DNA from 4 places in the Halobacillus sp. ACCC02827 genome. Region 1 is predicted to be linked to each of the others. Evidence: riboswitches for the same ligand, from Rfam matches in the RefSeq annotation. Region 1 holds a riboswitch; each other region holds the start of a gene.
What was found. A riboswitch is a leader RNA that binds a small molecule or an ion and turns the genes downstream of it on or off. The one in region 1 is predicted to bind cobalamin.

Region 2: linked by a shared signal. The riboswitch ahead of QRD89_RS01715 (ribonucleoside-diphosphate reductase subunit alpha) and the one ahead of QRD89_RS03540 (ABC transporter substrate-binding protein) in region 1 are both predicted to bind cobalamin.
Region 3: linked by a shared signal. The riboswitch ahead of QRD89_RS10365 (DUF4430 domain-containing protein) and the one ahead of QRD89_RS03540 (ABC transporter substrate-binding protein) in region 1 are both predicted to bind cobalamin.
Region 4: linked by a shared signal. The riboswitch ahead of QRD89_RS02505 (hypothetical protein) and the one ahead of QRD89_RS03540 (ABC transporter substrate-binding protein) in region 1 are both predicted to bind cobalamin.

Annotation. Positions count from the first base shown of each region.
Region 1 is NZ_CP128168.1:698,212-703,058, reverse strand. It holds gene QRD89_RS03545 (FecCD family ABC transporter permease) at 1-821, opposite strand, end outside; gene QRD89_RS03540 (ABC transporter substrate-binding protein) at 784-1,767, opposite strand; cobalamin riboswitch at 1,912-2,085, opposite strand; gene QRD89_RS03535 (cobyric acid synthase) at 2,169-3,644, opposite strand; gene QRD89_RS03530 (cobyrinic acid a,c-diamide synthase CobB) at 3,641-4,847, opposite strand, start outside.
Region 2 is NZ_CP128168.1:314,131-318,977, reverse strand. It holds gene QRD89_RS01725 (alpha/beta fold hydrolase) at 23-907, shown strand; gene QRD89_RS01720 (class I SAM-dependent methyltransferase) at 976-1,653, opposite strand; cobalamin riboswitch at 1,846-2,022, shown strand; gene QRD89_RS01715 (ribonucleoside-diphosphate reductase subunit alpha) at 2,165-4,399, shown strand; gene QRD89_RS01710 (ribonucleotide-diphosphate reductase subunit beta) at 4,418-4,847, shown strand, end outside.
Region 3 is NZ_CP128168.1:1,943,722-1,948,568, reverse strand. It holds gene ccsB (c-type cytochrome biogenesis protein CcsB) at 1-271, shown strand, start outside; gene QRD89_RS10375 (response regulator transcription factor) at 350-1,066, shown strand; gene QRD89_RS10370 (ATP-binding protein) at 1,066-2,844, shown strand; cobalamin riboswitch at 2,894-3,070, shown strand; gene QRD89_RS10365 (DUF4430 domain-containing protein) at 3,219-3,620, shown strand; gene QRD89_RS10360 (ECF transporter S component) at 3,627-4,151, shown strand; gene sigX (RNA polymerase sigma factor SigX) at 4,252-4,788, shown strand; gene QRD89_RS10350 (hypothetical protein) at 4,781-4,847, shown strand, end outside.
Region 4 is NZ_CP128168.1:460,214-465,060, forward strand. It holds gene QRD89_RS02495 (bifunctional 2-methylcitrate dehydratase/aconitate hydratase) at 1-329, opposite strand, end outside; partial or broken gene mmgD (citrate synthase) at 394-1,510, opposite strand; gene QRD89_RS02505 (hypothetical protein) at 1,549-1,749, opposite strand; cobalamin riboswitch at 1,914-2,110, opposite strand; gene QRD89_RS02510 (SDR family oxidoreductase) at 2,276-2,926, shown strand; gene QRD89_RS02515 (alanyl-tRNA editing protein) at 3,066-4,247, shown strand; gene QRD89_RS02520 (LTA synthase family protein) at 4,493-4,847, shown strand, end outside.

The DNA.
Region 1 (4,847 bases):
ACGGCGACGGCAGCCCCTGTCAACAGCGATGCGCCGACGATGACCATCACTTTCCCTCGATTCACGTGCACTCCCAAGTGTTCGGCAGACTCCTCACCAAGCGCCATCGCATTTAATTCGCGCGTTTTGAACAGGAGAAGCAGGACCCCAACGACGAAAAACGGAAGAAGCAATTGGACATGACTCCATCCCCGCATCCCGACATTCCCCATCAGCCAATAAAGAATCTGCCGCATATCTTCTCTTGAACTCAAGGCAATGATTAAGGAAATGACCGCACTGATGAAAGAACTAACGATAATACCAGCCAGAATGATCGTCTCGATCGCAAGCGTTCGATTGGCCAGGTGAGTCACCCCGAAGACGATAAGCATCGTGATGAATCCGGAGATAATCGCTACAACCGGCAGCGTGAATTCGCCTAGAAACGAAATCGTAATTTGGAAATACAGCACGCATACAGCACCGAGGGCGGAACCGGACGAAACGCCGATTGTGTACGGATCAGCCAGCGGGTTCCTCAACAATCCTTGGAAAGCAGCACCTGCAATGGAAAGGGAAGCACCTACGAGAAGCGCCAGCAGTACCCGCGGAAACCGTATTTCCCAAATGATCAGTTCGGTGGATTTCTCGACTGTCTCATCCCGCAAAGAAATCCCGAGCGTTTTATTAAGCAGAAGATCGAGAACAACCGGGATCGGGAAATCGACACTGCTGTTTAAAACGCCAAGAAGGGTCGCACCAAGTACGAACCCTCCCAACAAGATGTACATCCACCCGATCTTATTCAGTAAATACTTCTGGATAAATGAGCTTTCCAAGCGTCTCTACTCCATCGATCAAACGCGGTCCCGGACGCGTCACCGTATCGTTATTCACATCGAAGACCTGTTCCTGCTTCACGGCAGGAACTTCCGCCCATCCCGCTCGGTCAAGCACCTGCTCCTCCGGATTATCGACATAGTAGCCGTAAGTGGTGATGATGACATCAGGATTCTTCTGGACGGCTTCCTCTTCCGTCATCTTCACCCAACCTTCCTGGTCGGCAGCCGTATTTTCGGCATGGATCGCCTCCAGCATCTCATTCATGAAGGTTCCTGTACCGGTTGTATAAATGTCAGGACTAGGAGCGACCTCCACCCAAACCCGTTTCTTTTCCTCGACAGCTTCTGCCTTCTCTTTGATCTTTTCCAAGCTGGACTGCATGTCGCCTACAAGCTCATCCGCTTCTTCGGATGCCCCTTCCACATCACCAAGCAGTTCGATATGGTCATATACAGCATCAAAAGACTCCGCACTGTCGACAACAACAACGTCGATACCGGATTCTTCGAATTTATCTAGAATATCGCGATTATTCTCCTGGTGGAAATCTGTCACCAGCGCAAGATCCGGATCTAAAGATAAAATCTTCTCCACATCCATTTCCTGAGCTCCAATTTTTTCTATATCATTTGCTTCCTCCGGATAGTTGCTGTATGTATCGACACCAATCAACTTATCGCCCTGACCGAGCGCAAATGTAATTTCTGTGTTGCTCGGTATTAAGGATACGATCGTCTCCGGCTCCTCTTCGATGGTAACTTCCTCTCCACTTCCGTCTGTGACCGTGACCGGGAATTCGGCAGAATTTCCCTGCTGATCAGTCGTTTCCTCCGCACCAGCATCTGCGCCCTGCTCCGTTTCATTGGAATCATCACTGCAACCGACAGCAAACATCAGAAGCATACCGATAACAAACGGCATGAACCAGTGTGTTCTTTTCATGTATCTTTCCCCTCCCTATTTTTGCTCACAAAAAAACGCCATTCTCTAAGAAAAAGGCGGTCGTCGAAGGAGGCGGAATGATACACGCTGATAAATAAACGCACACATCACGCTCGTTCGAAGCAGACCTTTAACCCGAAAGTCTCTTCTCGAACACGTCAGGCAGGTCTCCTGGCTCCGTTTCATCGTCAAGCTGCCCTTCCCGTACAAACAGTGGCACGCAGCTTTCCTCAACGTTACAGTGGCGGGACCGCATCGGATTTACACCGATTTCCCTTTTCACCTACAGCATGTAGGACCTGATCGCGGAATATTCGAATTTTTGTGATGATTCTATTATAGAATCCCGTCGGAAAAAAGTAAATCTTGTCATAGCCTTCATAGGGGCCCTGCTTCTGCTCCTATCTACGCTGGTACTGCTCCATTATGTCTTCCAGTCTATCTACGTCTAAAAAACCTGTGACGTGCGCTGCTAAACGATCATAAGCTTCCAACCGGAGTTGTTCATACAACACGTGCGCTTCCGCCTCCTGCAATCCTTTTCGTTTCCTGAGCTGGTTGAGAAACAGATGGCGGAACTTGTCGTTATGGAACACACCGTGAAAATACGTCCCATATGCTCCGTCGCTTACGGAACCATCAAGGAAGGAATCGACATCCCCCGTCCGCTCCGTCCGGCCCATATGGACTTCATAGCCTTGAATATCCAGCTCTTCTCCCGAGAAATGAACCTTCATGCTTGAGCGAACCGTCCGTTTCTCTGTAAGCATTGTCGTCTTTAGTGGAAAAATCCCGATCCCTTCCACTTCGATGGCTTCAGATTCTACTTTTTGAGGATCATGGATCTTCTCCCCCATCATTTGATAGCCGCCGCAAATCCCGAAGATGATGGTTCCTTGAAGGTGAAGCCTTCTGACAGCGTGGTCCAACCCCAGCTCCTTCATGAACTGACAGTCTTCCAGCGTATTTTTCGTTCCGGGAAGAATGATCAAATCGGGTTTTCCCAATTCTTCCGGCTTCTGAACAAGCCGTACGTGGCAGTCCGTTTCAAACCGAAACGGATCGATGTCTGTAAAATTAGAAATGCGCGGAAGATGAATGACAGCGATATCCAAATCCTTGGCATCGTCGGGGAAACGGCTGTATTGATGGAGACTTAAGGAATCTTCCGCATCCATCGCAGCATCTTCCAGGAACGGAACGACACCCAGAACCGGGATACCTGCATACGCTTCAAACCAATCCAAACCGGGCTGAAGCAGAGACACATCTCCGCGGAATTTATTGATGATTACACCGCACACTCTCTTTCTATCAACCGGATCAAGCAGCTGCAGGGTTCCGACAAGGCTTGCAAATACGCCTCCTCTGTCGATATCCCCTACAAGGATGACCGGAGCATCCGCCATTCTTGCGATACTCATATTGACAAGTTCACGGTCGTTTAAATTCACTTCTGCCGGGCTTCCGGCACCTTCGATTACGATTCTTTCAAAACGACCGGCTAAAGATTGATAAGCTTCTCGTATTACCTGTTTGGCAGTCTCGTAATATTCCTTCCGGTACTCGGATGCTTTCATATTCCGGAGCGGCTTCCCATGGACGACAATTTGGGATTCATCATCCTTCGTCGGCTTGATCAATACAGGGTTCATCATCGTCTCTGCCTCGACACCGGCTGCTTCCGCCTGCACCCCCTGCGCGCGTCCGATTTCTCTGCCATCTATAGTGATATAGGAGTTGAGCGCCATATTCTGCGACTTGAACGGGGCGACAGCATATCCTTTTCGTGCAAAAATCCTGCACAAAGCCGTAACCATCATACTTTTCCCCGCATCTGAGTGTGTGCCCTGGATCATAATTGGTACGGCCTTCATGAATTGCGAACCTCCCTGCATTTATTCAGGAAAGCATCCACAACGGATGGGTTCGATGCAAAGTGTATATGCGTGTACCCTGCGACAATATTCTTATGAATGACTCCTTCTGTCCCTTCTCCGAATGTTCCTTTAACGAAGTAGGCCGGCGTATGCTCCTCATCCGGGCGATATACAGAATAGTGGAACTCGTGACCTCTTGCGGTTTCCCCTTCAGGAAGAAGAAAATTCCCGGGTCCTCCATGGATTTCCCTGTATCCGACAGCAGCCAGCTTTCCCTGCATATGCATGTCCCCGGAAATAGCCCCAACCATGGCATGTCCGTTGATGGCCTTTGTTAAAAACATGAATCCTCCACATTCCGCTAGGACAGGAAGCCCTTCTTCGACGCGAGCCAGGAACGCTTTTCTCATGTCTTTCTGTTCCGAGAGTCGTTCGGCATAAAGTTCAGGAAAGCCGCCGCCCAGATAAACGCCGTCCGCCACTTTAGGAATTTTCTCTCCAGCTAACGGAGAAAAACGAAGCACTTCTACACCGCGCGCCTCCAAAAGTTCGAGATTTTCCGGGTAATAGAAGTTGAACGCCTTATCCTCCGCAATCGCTATCTTAAGAGAAGAAGAAGCCTGCTGTTGAAATAACGGCGAAGGGGGAACCTCCATCCAAGGCTTACTCTCACTTATCTGCAGCAGTCGCTCCATATCTACGGTTTCCATGACGGCTCTTCCCATCTTGTTAAAAAGGTCATCCAGCTCTCCCCTTTCAATGGCTGGGATCAAACCAAGGTGTCGTTCCGGCATCTCTAAATCTTCCATTCGAGGCAGATACCCGCACACCGGGATGCCACACGCCTGCTCTACCGCTTCTTTGATAATCCGATAGTGCCCTTCGCTTCCGACTTTACTTGCAATGACACCGGCAATGTCCGTCGTCTCATCAAATAACTGGTATCCTTTCACGATGGCTGCGGCGCTTCTTGCCATCTTACTGCAGTCAACGACAAGAATGATAGGTGCATCAATTTTCTGACTGATTTCCGCGGTCGACCCTTGATTGGATGTCGCGTACTTACCGTCGTACAGTCCCATGACTCCTTCGACAATCGAGATATCTGCCGTGTCACTTCCTTTTTGAAACACTTCCGCCAACACGTCATCCGGAAGCATCCAACTATCCAGGTTCCGCGCCGGCCGCCCCGTTACCGCT
Region 2 (4,847 bases), 380 kb from region 1:
ACAGGATTCGGGAGGAACAACCATGACTTTACAAATGAAAAATTGGAAATGGCTTTATATTGCATTGGGTTCTATATTTGTAGGGCTGCTCATCCTGATGATCAATTCAAAATCGAGCAGCTCGGAACCGTACCCGCGCGAAGAAGTAACACCGACCTTATTCATTCACGGGTTCAAAGGGGGGCCGAGGAGCTTCCAGACCATGATGGACCGGATGCAGTCCATGAATTGGGGAAAAAAAAGGATGACGGTCTATGTAGCGAACGATGGTACCCTCTCCATCCAGGGAAGCTTCCCCCAGACAAAGAACCCGTTCGTGCAGATATTGTTCGAAGATAATCGCGCCAGTATTTCCAATCAAACAAAATGGGTCGAAAACGTGATGATCCAGCTTCACTCCCGCTACAATGTTCAACAAGTAAATATTATCGGACATTCCATGGGCGGGTTAGCGTCAATCAATTATTTACTGAACGAACCTGCGGACGGCGTACCTGCCGTTAAGAAAGTTGCTGCTATCGCCAGTCCATTTAAAGGCATTCGGAAAGATTCCTATTTTGAATCCAATTACGGGGCCGCAACCGTGGATTTGAGACCAGACTCTGATGCTCTCCAGGATATGGTTAAGAATAAGGATCATTTCTCAGATAATGTAGACGTCCTTGCGGTGGCCGGAATCATCAACAAGGAGGCCCCGGAGCAGGAGCACTGGGATGGTCTTGTCCACGCCTCAAGCGTCCACGGACTGGAAGACATCGTTCCATTCGGCCGTTACTACGAAGAAAGAATTTACCAGCCTCAGGCAACCCACTCCGGCCTCCATGAGCTTGCGGAAGTCGACACAATAGTGGCTGAATTCTTGTGGGAAACAGCACCAATGCGTTCGACAAGCGGTGAGCATCCTTAATCCAACAAAAAAAGTCCGGAGTTTGCTCCAATGCGCCTTGATGCATTGGGAAGCAACTCCGGATTGTTTTATTCTTTTTCGAAAATAAATACCCACATGAATGTAAGTGCCTGCTTTAATTCTTCTTCAAGCCCCGCCAAGAGACTGTCCTCGACACCACGCTTGTAAACCCCTTGTCCAGCTATTGATCTCCACCCTGTCTCTTCTGCCATCTTCTTCAATTCCCACGGCATCATCGTATTGCATATGACTTGTTCCCCGAACAAGCGGCGATAGCTGTTGGTCCTCGGCATTGCCGTCGGACCAAGCAGTGCGATACAAAGTCTTCCCCCAGGCTTCAGTATCCGCTTCATCTCATTAAGCCCCTGTGAAGGAATCTCCGTCCATTCCAATGAATTGACCGCCATGGCACTATCAAACGAATCATCTTCGAAAGGTAGAGCAGTTAGATCCCCCTGGACGAAGGTAAGCCCTTGTTCCCTGACTCTGTCATTCGCCTTATCAATCATATCTTTCGACAAATCAACCCCTGTGACCTCATATCCCTCCTGCCAAAGCCGGAAAGATCCATAGCCGTCTCCACAGCCGAGGTCGGCTACTTTTCCTTTCGGGATATGATTCTCAAGGAAGGGAAGGATCGTACTTCGACTTCCTTCGTCCCACATTTCCTTGCTTTTTGAACTCCACATCCCGGCACGGTCGTCCCACTGCCTTTCTGCTTCTTTATGCCAATCGAACTTGACCATTTCCTCACTCGCCTTTCCGCTTCTTATATATATTTCTTCTTATAAAATTATACCTTACACCAATGCGCTGTGTCTGGGTTTTGATGCTTGGAGGTATTTGTTGTAGAATGGAAAAGGCTTGAATGTTATTTCGTTGTCCGTTATGATAGAAACACAAGATAAGCTAATAAAATTAATCTGAACAACTACATATAGTATTTGCGAACAGAAGATGCCACAAGGCTTAATAGGGAATCCGGTAACCAATCCGGAGCTGCCCCCGCAACTGTACGCATCCGCGAAATGGAAGATTCCACTGTGCCGCGCACGGGAAGGACCAGAGTAAGATCGGATGCCAGCCAGGAGACCTATCTTCGTTCGGCAGAGTTTCAACTTCTTCGGGGATTGAGAAGATGAAGCGATGGAACGAGGACTTTTTTGTGTCTCGCATCGTTTCATGGTTTCATCCACTCCCTTTCCCGGAGTGGATTTTTTTATTTTATATGTAGATATCAGATCAAGGAGTGAAACCATGAGCGTATCAGCAATTAAAGACCAATGGAAAGAAAGATTAGAAGCTTGGAAAACCGAGTTCCCTATGCTTGATCTGGATCGCATCATCCATAAAATTCCTAACTTAGGTTTTGAACATATGACGGAACAGGACCAGCGCCACGCTCTTATTCTCGAGTGTCTGGCTGAGGTCGATGAAATGGAACCGGATTGGACATTTGCAGCCAGCAGAATGCTGCTTGAGCAGATGTATGAGGAAGCTTCCAGTAACCGCGGAACAAACAAGGAATATGAAGATTTTCATGGTCTAATCTGCACGTTGATTAAGAAAGGCATCTATTCCGAGAAGCTGCTTACATATTACTCAGAGGAAGATATATACCAATTAGAAGAAGCACTCGCCCCTGAACGTGACCATCAATTCACCTACATTGGTTTGAAGACATTGAGTGACAGATATATTGCAAGAAGTAAAGAGAAAGAAGTTTATGAACTTCCTCAAGAGCGCTTTATGATCATTGCAATGGTCTTAATGTCACAAGAAGAAGCACCAAAACGGTTGGCACTCGTAAAAGAAGCCTACTGGGCTTTGAGTCATTTATACATGACTGTAGCCACCCCGACTTTAGCAAATGCGGGGAAACGTTATGGTCAGCTGAGCTCCTGCTTCATCGATACGGTAGATGACAGCCTTCAGGGCATCTACGACAGCAACACAGACATCGCCAATCTCAGTAAGCACGGAGGAGGAATCGGAGTCTATCTCGGCAAAATCCGCAGCCGCGGCAGTGATATCCGTGGATTTAAAGGGGTTTCCTCCGGCGTCCTTCCTTGGATGAAGCAGTTAAACAATACAGCCGTGAGCGTCGATCAGCTCGGACAGCGTCAAGGTGCCGTCGCTGTATATCTTGACATATGGCATAAAGACATTTTCCCGTTTCTTGACAGCCGATTGAACAACGGAGATGAACGGCAGCGGACGCACGACCTGTTCACAGGCGTATCCATTCCGGACATCTTCATGGAAGCAGTGGAGAATCGGGAAGACTGGTACTTGTTTGACCCTCACGAAGTACGCAAAGTCATGGGATTTTCGCTGGAAGATTATTTCGATGAAAAACGCGGCGAAGGCTCTTTCAGAGATAAATACCAGGCATGTGTAGAGAACCCGGAGCTTTCCAAAGAAACTGTGCCCGCCATTGAAATTATGAAACGGATCATGGTTGGACAGTTGGAGACCGGAACACCATACATGTTCTATCGGGACGAAGTAAACCGGATGAATCCAAACAACCATGCCGGCATGATTTATTGCAGTAATCTGTGTACAGAAATAGCACAGAATCAAAGACCTACCACTCAATCCGAACAATACGTGGAAGACGGGAAGATCATTACCGTCCATAATCCTGGTGATTTCGTCGTGTGTAACCTTTCCAGCATCAATCTGGGCCGTGCGGTTCCAGCCGGTGTGCTTCCACGGTTGATTGCAATCCAAGTACGTATGCTCGACAACGTAATTGAACAAAACACGATTCCTGTACTACAGGCGCAATTGACCAATCATAAATATCGCGGCGTAGGTCTAGGAACCTTCGGCTGGGCCCACCTGCTTGCAAAGAAGAAGATTGCCTGGGAATCAGAAGAAGCACTCGCCTATACAGAGGAAGTGTACGAAGCGGTTGCTTATCACGCGATAGAAGCAAGCAGTGAGCTGGCTCAAGAAAAAGGAAGCTATCCTCTATTTGAAGGTTCTGACTGGCAGACCGGGGAATTTTTTGTTAAACGATCGTTTGACCAAGACCGCACATGGAACTGGAATGAGCTGAGAAATAAAGTAGCGGCACAAGGAATGCGGAACGGGTACCTGCTCGCTGTCGCTCCAAACTCCAGCACTTCCCTGATAGCAGGAAGCACAGCAAGCATCGATCCGATTTTCAAAAAGTTCTACTCAGAAGAGAAGAAAGACTACAAGATTCCAGTAACCGCACCAGAGCTCGATCACACGACTTACGGGTATTATAAATCCGCTTACGATATTGATCAGCATACTAGCATCAAGCAGAACAGTATCCGCCAGCGATTCATCGATCAGGCCATTTCCTTCAATATGTATGTAAGAAATACCATTCAGGCGAAAGAACTCCTCTCCCTGCATTTGGATGCATGGCGAAGCGGGATGAAGACGACATATTATACAAGATCAACTTCCAGTCAAGGCGAATACGACGACTGTGAATACTGTTCATCATAATAAGGAGGGACACCTATCATGCGCACAATAAACAAAAGAAAACTGGTGGATCATGAAGCTCCCAATGCTTCAACAGGTATTGTTAACGGCAGAAGCTCGAACGTATTGAACTGGGATGATACCCGTTACGCCTGGGCTTACCCTATGTATAAGAACATGCTTTCGAACTTCTGGATACCAAACGAAATCAATATGAGCAATGATCTAAAGCAGTGGCCCGAACTTACGGAACAAGAACAGGCTTCCTTCAAGAAAATTATCGGTCTCCTTGCTTTTCTTGATTCTATCCAAACCGATTACTCAGGTAAAATAGCCGACTACCTTACAGATTCCAGCCTGTCTGCACTCATGCAGGTCCTGGCCTTTCAGGAAGTCGTTCATAACCAATCTTATTCCTATGTCCTGTCCACTCTTGTCGATCAAAGGGAACAGGAAAATATATTCGAAT
Region 3 (4,847 bases), 1.2 Mb from region 1:
AGCGATTGGATTTCCGGTTTTCACACTCGGGGCGCTTATTTTCGCCATGATTTGGGCACAGCAGGCGTGGGATCGCTTTTGGGGCTGGGATCCTAAAGAAGTGTGGGCCTTGATCACCTTCTTCTTTTATGCAGCCTATCTGCATCTTCGCTTGTCACGGGGATGGCAGGGAATGAAATCCGCTTGGCTTGCTGTCGGAGGATTTGGTATTATTATGTTTAATCTCATTGCTGTGAATTTAATTATATCCGGTTTACATTCGTATGCGTAAACGAGAAGCCCGGCAGGGGGACGAAATGTCCCGCCTGCCCTTTGTCTAACTTAGAATATACAGTCGGAGGTAGGTAACATGGAACAAGAAGCAAGAATACTGGTCGTTGATGATGAAGAGCGTATCCGTCGGTTGATCCGCATGTATTTGGAAAGAGAGCACTACGAGATCGATGAAGCAGAGGATGGAGAAGAAGCTCTGCAAAAAGCGCTGAACAATGATTATGACGTCATTTTACTCGATTTAATGCTTCCCGGAAAAGACGGGATAGATGTATGTCGGGAATTAAGAGAGAAAAAAGCTACTCCAGTAATCATGCTTACCGCAAAAGGTGAAGAAGCCAACCGGGTTCAAGGATTCGAGGTCGGTACAGACGATTATATAGTCAAGCCGTTCAGTCCGAGGGAAGTAGTTTTGCGTGTGAAGGCATTGTTGCGGAGAGCATCCTCGACCAAATTCCTGGAAACAGATACGCAGGCGAGAAATGTATTGGTGTTTCCGCATATGACTATCGACAATGATGCCCACCGGGTGACTGCGGAAGGGGAGGAAGTTTCCCTGACTCCGAAAGAGTACGAGCTGTTGCATTTTATGGCGCAGTCACCAGACAAGGTTTTCGACCGCGAGCAGTTGTTGAAGGAAGTATGGCAATATGAGTTTTTTGGTGACTTAAGAACGGTGGATACCCATGTCAAACGCCTGAGGGAGAAGCTGAGTAAAGTCTCTCAGGAAGCTGCAGGGATGATTGTGACTGTTTGGGGAATCGGATATAAGTTCGAGGTCAGCGGAGACTGATGTTTTGGCGGAGTGTTGTCGGGAAACTCTGGTTCACCATCCTCCTGCTTGTATGCTTCGTCCTTTTTATCCTTACCATTCTGCTGCTTGAGTTCTTCCAAAACTATCACATACTCGAAGCGGAAAGCGATCTGCTTCAGACAGCCGACAAGATCTCTCAAGTTGTCGACCGTTATGAATCTGATGAAGACCTTCTGCTTTCATCGACTATTTTAGTTAAAGATCCAGCGAGCAGCGCAGTCATTGTCTGGGGACCCGGCGACAGTCTTTTCGCTGAAAGTGAATCCGAAGCGATGCCGCAGCTTGATGATGCGTGGTTTCGGAAGGACCCTGAACTTCGGGCCGTTATGGAAAACGGTAAAGACGTCAAAAAGATTGCAGATATGCAGGAGCATGCCTCCGGTGTGATGGTAGTTGGAACACCTCTTGAGAATAGCTCTGGAGCGGTCTTTGTCTATCAATCGCTCGATACGGTCGAAGAGACGTCAGAGCAAACGACGAAAATCATATTTCTTGGTGCAGGGATCGCGATTATTTTAACTACAATTTTTGCCTTTTTCCTGTCTACGAGAATAACGGCTCCACTTATTAAAATGAGAAAGGGAGCTATGGAACTCGCTAAGGGAGAGTTTCATACGAAAATTCCGATCCGAACGCATGATGAAATCGGCGAGCTTGCCATGGCTTTTAATCGGATGGGAAGAGAGTTGAAATTTCATATTAATGCTTTGAATCAAGAGAAAGAACAACTCTCAGGGATCCTGCGTTCCATGGCGGACGGTGTCATAACCATCAATCGTCAAGGAGATGTGCTCATAACGAACCCTCCAGCCCAGCAGTATTTGAAAGCCGCTGATTTCGAACGGGATCCGTCCCGGGATAAGGAAGAGGAGCTTCGTCTGCCGGAGCCTTTAAAAGAGCTCTTTCAAAGTGTTATAACAGAGGAACATGAATCCATGGTGGAAGTATCCGTACAAGGTCGCTCATGGGTGATCATTATGACCCCTCTCTATGACAGGGAAAAGGTTCGTGGAGCCGTCGCGGTTCTGCGTGATATGACGGAAGAACGGAGACTAAATAAGCTTCGTAAAGATTTTATAGCGAATGTTTCGCACGAACTACGCACTCCAATTTCTATGCTTCAGGGATACAGCGAGGCAATTGTGGATGATATTGCAGAAACTAAAGAAGACAAAAACGAGCTGGCTCAGATCATTCATGATGAATCCCTCAGGATCGGCAGATTGGTCAACGAGCTGCTGGATTTGGCCCGTATGGAAGCGGGGCATATTCAGCTCGCTCATGATACGATCGAAATGGGACCGTATATGCAGAAGATTATCCGGAAGTTCAGTGGTCTGGCAGGTGATAAACAGGTGAACCTTACGCTTGATCTTGCTCCTGAACTCGGCAGGCTTACCTTTGATCCGGATCGAATTGAACAAGTGTTCACGAACTTGATTGATAATGCCATCCGCCACACGGAAGAAGGCGGAGAAGTAAATGTGACGGTCGTTCCAGACGGGAATGACTGGGTCGCTTCGGTAAACGACAGCGGTATGGGCATTGCTGAAGAAGACCTGCCATTTGTATTTGAACGCTTCTATAAGGCGGACAAATCCAGGAAGCGAAAAACGAAGGATTATAAGAAAGGAACCGGTCTCGGTCTCGCCATTGCAAAGAACATCGTCGAGGGGCACGACGGAGAGATCAGCGTCCACAGCAGGCTTGGGGAAGGGACGACCTTTACCTTCCACATCCCTTTCATTCATGGGTAATCCCCTTATTGCCAATTGTGACGGTTTCGTGTACGCTTAAAAAGGAACTGTATAAAATGAGAATTCAGGTGTCTGAAAGACTTAAAATGGGAATCCGGTAAGGAAACCGGAACTGTCCTCGCAACTGTGAGTGCCGACGAAAAGGTGGATCCACTGTGGATAACGGGAAGGAGCCTTGGAAGGATGACGCACGAGTCAGTAGACCTGCCTGATCTCGCGTTTCAATACTTCGAGGATTGAGTATTTGAGGCAACCGATCGGTGAATGGCGGCCAGTCCCGCTTCTATTGGTTCGTCTTAGAGCTTGTCCCAACAGGGGCAGGCTCTTATTTGTGGCTACTCAAAACCCTCAAAAAGACAGAAGGGGAGAAAAAAATGTTACAGAAATGGTATCGCCTGATGATGGCGGCCTTCCTTGCCGTCGGTGTTTTGGCAGGATGCGGCGCGCAGGAAGATGAAGAAAAGAGTGCAGAAACGACCGAACAGCAGGAACAGGAAATTACCGTAGAGGTGGAGCTTTCACAAGATAATGGTGCCGAAGAAATTGCTTCTGAATCGATTACTGCCGAAGAAGGTGCGAATCTGATGCAGGTGATGGAGGACAATTTCAAAGTGGAACAGTCCGGAGGATTCATCAACTCCATTGAAGGTGTTGGAGGCGATGAAAAGAAAGCATGGATGTACACCGTCAATGGAGAAGAAGGTCAAGTCGGCGCAGAAGATTATGAATTGAAAGATGGAGATCAGGTTACCTTCGATTATCATGCGTGGGAATGACCAACTATGAACACATATAAACTGACGTTGATTGCCATGCTGTCAGCATTAGCTGTTGCGGGCCGAATGGCTCTTGCCAATATTCCTAATGTTCAGCCTGTAACGGCGATTATTATCATCGCCGGATTTTGGCTGGGTCCAGTTGGAGGTGTACTGGTTGCTTTCGTAACGACACTGACTTCCAACCTCCTCCTCGGCATGGGTATGTGGACCGTATGGCAGATAACAGCCTGGGGTTTAATCGGTGTCGGAGCAGGTATCTTAGGTAAGGTTTTTCCTAAGCTTCCGGTATGGTTGTTATCTGTATATGGTTTTTTGAGTGGTATCTTCTATGGCTTTGTCCTGTCTCTCACGATGCATGTCGCAGGGCAGCCCTTCTGGGCCTATTATCTGGCAGGGATTCCTATGGACATCAATCATGCGGTTTCAAACACTGTTTTTCTGATTGTTATGGCTCCTGTATTAGGACGGTTGTTCAGACGTTACCCATTAACAAACCATAGATTGGACCCAGCAGGAAAGCTGCCCTAGAACAGGGTAGCTTTTTCTTTTTTTTTCGTATTAGTATAGGTAGTGTAACGATTACCTATTTGTTACGACTATATACATAGGTGATTCAGGGGGTACTGTTTTGAAATCGTTCTTTGATGAACTGTATAAGCAACATCACCGGGATTTATTTCAATTTCTTATCTATATGGTCAAGGACCGTGCTGTTGCAGAAGATCTCGTGCAGGAAGTGTACATACGTGTCATAAAATCCTATCATTCCTTTCGAAAGCAAAGCTCAGAAAAGACGTGGCTGCTTTCCATTGCCCGTCACGTGGCCATCGACTATTTTCGGAAGCAGAAGAGAAAAAGGGATCGTATTATAGAAACATTTGATTGGACGAAGAATAAGGAGAGCTTACGCGATGGTCTCCCTCTGCCTGAGGAAGTGGCTGTAATGAACGAAGAGGTGAAGGAAATGTACAGAGCTTTGGATAAGTGTTCTTTTAATCAGAGGAGTGTGCTCATACTCCGCTATATGCAGGGAATGTCCATTCAGGAAACAGCAGAGGCTCTTTCTTTCAGTGAAAGCAAAGTGAAAACGACGCAGCATCGTGGTATGAAAGCCTTGAGAACCCATATAGAAAAAGCGAGGGAAGGAGGAGGAGACATTGAGTAAGAAAAAAATATCAGACCAGGATGTGAAGCAGTGGCTTTATCAGTTACCTTCTTTGGAAG
Region 4 (4,847 bases), 240 kb from region 1:
CACTCGGCAGCGAGCCACGTGTCATTGTAGTCGAGCCAACGAATCATACAGCTGATATTGAAGGCGGCATGAACAGGATCCAATTCATAGGAAGTCCCCGGGACACGCGAGCCGTCAGGAACGATAGTACCAGGAACGATGGGACCGAGGTGTTTCGTGCATTCCGGGTATCGAAGGGCGAGAAACCCGCAGCCAAGCGAATCCATCAGGACGTACTGGGCTGTCTGCAACGCTTCCTCGCTGGTAACTTCTTCGTGAACCGCATAAGCAGCGATTTCCTCCAATAATGGATCGGTTTCCTTGAGGGTATTCATTTTCACTTCTTCCATTTCATCTCCACCTTTACAAAGAATATGTACCATACAGCCGGGCAGGCAGCCCGGCTTTCTTCCTTTATGGATGCAGATCCCGCGGGCCGGAATAAAGGACACGGGGACGGAACAACTTGTTGTTGGCGTATTGTTCTGTGACATGGGCACAGAGGCCGAGGGTTCTTGCAGCAAAGAAGATCGGCGTGTACAAAGCGATTGGAACAGAAAGAAGGTAATAGACAGGAGCAGCGTAGTAATCCAGATTCGGATATAGATTTTTTTCTTCTTTCATGACGGCTTCTCCTGCTTCACACATGTCAAACAGGTCTTCACGTTTTTTTTCTTTTGCGAGTTCCCGAAGAGCTTCTTTCATGAGGGAAGCCCGTGGGTCCATGCGATTCCTATACACTCGATGCCCGAATCCCATCACCTTTTCTTTCTTCTGGAGCTTTTCATAGAGCAGGTGACGGAATCCGTCGGTCGTTTTTCCTTCAAGCAGCATATGCATGACCGCTTCATTCGCACCGCCGTGAAGATTCCCTTTTAAGGAGGCGACGGCACCGGTCAAGGCACCATACAAGTCGGCATTCGTCGATGCGATGACCCGGGCGGTGAAGGTCGAGTTCGGCATTTCGTGCTCGCTGTAGAGCAACAGGGAACGGTCGAAGAACTTCACCTCCTGCTCCGATGGGTATCGTACCGGTGATCATGTATAAGAAATTCGCGCTGTAAGAGAGTTCCTCCGTGGGCTCGATGACCGGTTTCTGCTGCAGGATGTGGTAACTGTTAGCGACGATGTTCGGAATTTTAGCCAGTAAACGCAGCGCCGTCGTACGCATGACCTCCGGTGAGCGGTCTTCCAGCCTTTCATCGTGACCGGCAAGGGCGGAAACACCTGTGCGCAGCGCATCCATCGGGTGTGTAGAGGACGGAAGCTTTTCGAAAAGCGTAAAAAAACCTTGCGGCAGGGAATATTCCTTTATTAAATTAGCTTCGATATTTGATCGTTCTGCACCTGCAGGGAGACTGCCGTGAAGCAGAAGATGAATCAAGTCTGTATAGGTCTTACAGCCGGCAAGCTCAATCAGTTCATAGCCGCGGATGACAATTTCCTCTTTCTCTGTATCCAGGTAGGAAAGCTGCGTCTCTGCAGCAATCACACCATCAAGACCAGGTCGATAGATCATTTGATCAGGCATAGACATCCTCCTTATAGTAACCGCTTACAAAAATAAGATCAGGACAGCGAATGCTTACCGAAAAGTTCTTCGCGGACAAGGACGTATGCTTTTTCTAAACGAATTCGTTCCTCCGAGTCACGGCATTCCTTCTGCCATTGTTCGAACGTCTCCTCCAGTGTACTTGGAAGAGCGGCGTAGAACTGATTCATAATAGATGCTTTAAAAAGGTCGATATAGCTGTCTATCGGATCAATCATAGAGACACCTCTATTTCATTCGGAAATAAAGCCAATAAAAAAACAACTTCCCCAAGAAGTTGTCAAGCTGCGTTCTTCCTAGGAAAAGCAAATAAGATCCGCAGCCATGCGTATCCATCCTTCTCCTGAAACGGCACTTCACACCCCCTATCCTCGTAGGTACATGATGTTCGCTGAAACGGGCAGGTCTCCTGGCTTATGATCATCGCTCCCTGAACCCTTCCCATTCCCGCTCGATGACGGGGACAGTGGTCCTTCAGTTCGCTCCCAATTACAGTTGCGGGACAGCACCGGCTTTTCACCGGTTTCCCTTTTAAGCAGGCAGCATTTGTGCGCCTGCACCCGAATCAAAACGTATTCAGTTGTCACAGTTCAATATATCAAACAATCCATAAATAAACAATATTTTCCTTTCTTCCCCATGGTAGGAACAGCTGGGATGTTTGCTTTTTATAAAAAAAGGTTACATATCTTACAGGTGAACAAACTATACCATGTATGTTTTCCATAGAAAGGATGAGTGAGAGTGAAAGTTCTTGTAGTAGGTGCAAATGGTCAAGTCGGTAAACATCTGGTTGAGAAAATCCAGGACAGCGAAAAAGTAGAAGCTGTCGCTATGATCCGCAAAGAGGAGCAGGCGTCCTACTTCAAAGATTTAGGAGCCGAAACGGTCCTTATTGACTTGGAAGACGACACGGAAACCATTGCAAAAGCGTTTAAAGGAGTGGACGCTGTCGTATTTACAGCGGGATCCGGTCCGAATACCGGCCCTGATAAAACAGTAATGATCGACCTTGACGGTGCGGTGAAGACGATCGAAGCATCGAAGCAGGCAGGTGTGAAGCGCTACGTCATGATCAGTTCTTTCGATACGACGCGGGAAGCGATTCAGGAAGCACCGGCTTCTTTCGCTCCTTATGTCATTGCGAAGCACTATGCAGATGACTGGCTGCGACGAACGGATCTGGATTACACGATCATCCACCCGGGAATGCTGACGAACGATGCGGGTACGGGTGAAGTGGAAGCGGCAGAGAAAGTCGAACGCGGGGAAATTTCCCGTGAAGACGTGGCGAGCGTCATTCTTGCGACATTGGAAAATGAGGCGACAATCGGTAAGGAATTCCAAGTGGTCGGGGGAAATACGACCGTCCGCGATGCTGTAGGATCTTTATAATTATTAGGAAGACTCTCGAAGGCTCTGCTGGAAACAGCGGAGTCTTCTTTATTGTTTCGTCGATTTCCCGGGAAATATGTGGCGGCACCATGTGAAAAAATGCTACGATTCCCGTAGGATATACATAGGAGGAAAGTATATGACACGGAAATTATATTATGAAGATGCTTATTTGACAGCATTTGATACAACCATTGCTCGTACCGGGCAGGATGATAACGGATTTTTCGTCATACTTGAAGAAACAGCCTTTTATCCAACCGGCGGCGGCCAGCCGAGTGATCGAGGAGCTTTGAACGGAGCACCGGTTTCGGGTGTGGAAGAAGTGGACGGCGATATCCGTCATTATTTGGAGGAGCCGATGGTCGTCGGAGGTACCGTCCATGGGGAAATTGACTGGGCCAGACGCTTTGACCATATGCAGCAGCATTGCGGTCAGCATATCCTTTCTGCAGTCTTGGAAGATCGTTTTCAGTGGCAGACGACCAGCTTCCATCTGGGTGAGGAAACGGTCACGATCGATTTGGATACTTCTGAGCTTCTGGAAGAAACGCTTACAGAAGCGGAAGCAGAGGTCAACCGCTTGATCCTGAAAAATATTAAGGTGGAAACAGCATGGATGACGGCGGAAGAGGCGGGGAAGTATCCTTTGCGTAAGAAACTCGCCGTCACGGAAAATGTCCGTCTCGTCATGATTCCGGGCGTTGATTATAATGGATGCGGCGGAACACATCCGCAGGCGACCGGGGAAGTAAGGGCTGTCAAGCTTCTGGGCTGGACTAAGAATAAGGGTCAGGTGCGCCTGGAATTTGTCTGTGGAGAACGTCTGCTTGGACAGTTCGGGAAGAAACATCGACTGTTGACGGAGTTGAAGCAGCTCGTTGCCCGTCCCGAGGAGGCGCTGCCGGAGGAAATCGTTGAGCTGAATGAAAAAAGCAAAGAGAAGGATAAGTACATCTTGGATTTGGAGAGTAAGCTGATCGGCTATGAAGCGAAGGAGCTTGTGGAACAAGGAGAGCAGAAACAGTTTCTCTCTGCAGTATATCAGGACCGTTCCATTAAGCAGCTCCAGACTTTAGGGCAGGCTGTGTTGAACGAAACGACGGATGCCTGTGTCCTGCTCGTCAGTGAACAGGAAGATGCCCTCCAGTTTGTACTTGCCTGTGGCAGCGGACTGGACAGAAATATGAATGACGTGGCGAAACAAGTGTTGCCGCATATCGAGGGAAAAGGCGGAGGAAAACCGCATTTTGTCCAGGGTGGCGGCAAGAAACGAATCAAAGCGGATGCATTTGTGGAGCTGGTAAAGAATATAGTTTAAAAAGAGTCCCCCTGAACTCCAGGAAGCGCCTGTCGCTTTCTGGAGTTTTTTATCATCTTACGGTAACTGTTGTGTAATAGTGGTGTAATAGTATTAAGAACATATAACAGTTCCATTATTGTTGCGTTTTTTTATTGTAAATGTGGTATTATCAATCTTGTTCTCCTACGCATGCTTAATTTTAATTGGTATCAGCTATTGATGGAACATAAATAAATTAGATCACTATTTACGGAGGTTGTATCATGTTTTCTAAATTTAAAACAAAGATGGAAAACCCCGAATTCAAGAAGAAATTCATGATTTATGCTGCTGTCATTGCAATTTTCTGGGCGAAGATGTATTACGTTCAGGGCAGTGTCTTCACGTTGAATATTGAAAATGCCAATGAAGCGGCTATTCTTGCATTCAACCCACTGAGCAGTATTTTCCTACTATTCGGTGTCGGTATTCTTCTTGGCGGCCGTAAGGGAATGCTGGGGATGTATATATTCGGGTCCTTACTATTGTATGTAAACGTCCTATTTTATAGAGAATACAACGACTTTTTAACGATTCCGATGTTAGGTCAGGCGGCAAACCTTGCCGGTCTTGGCGGAA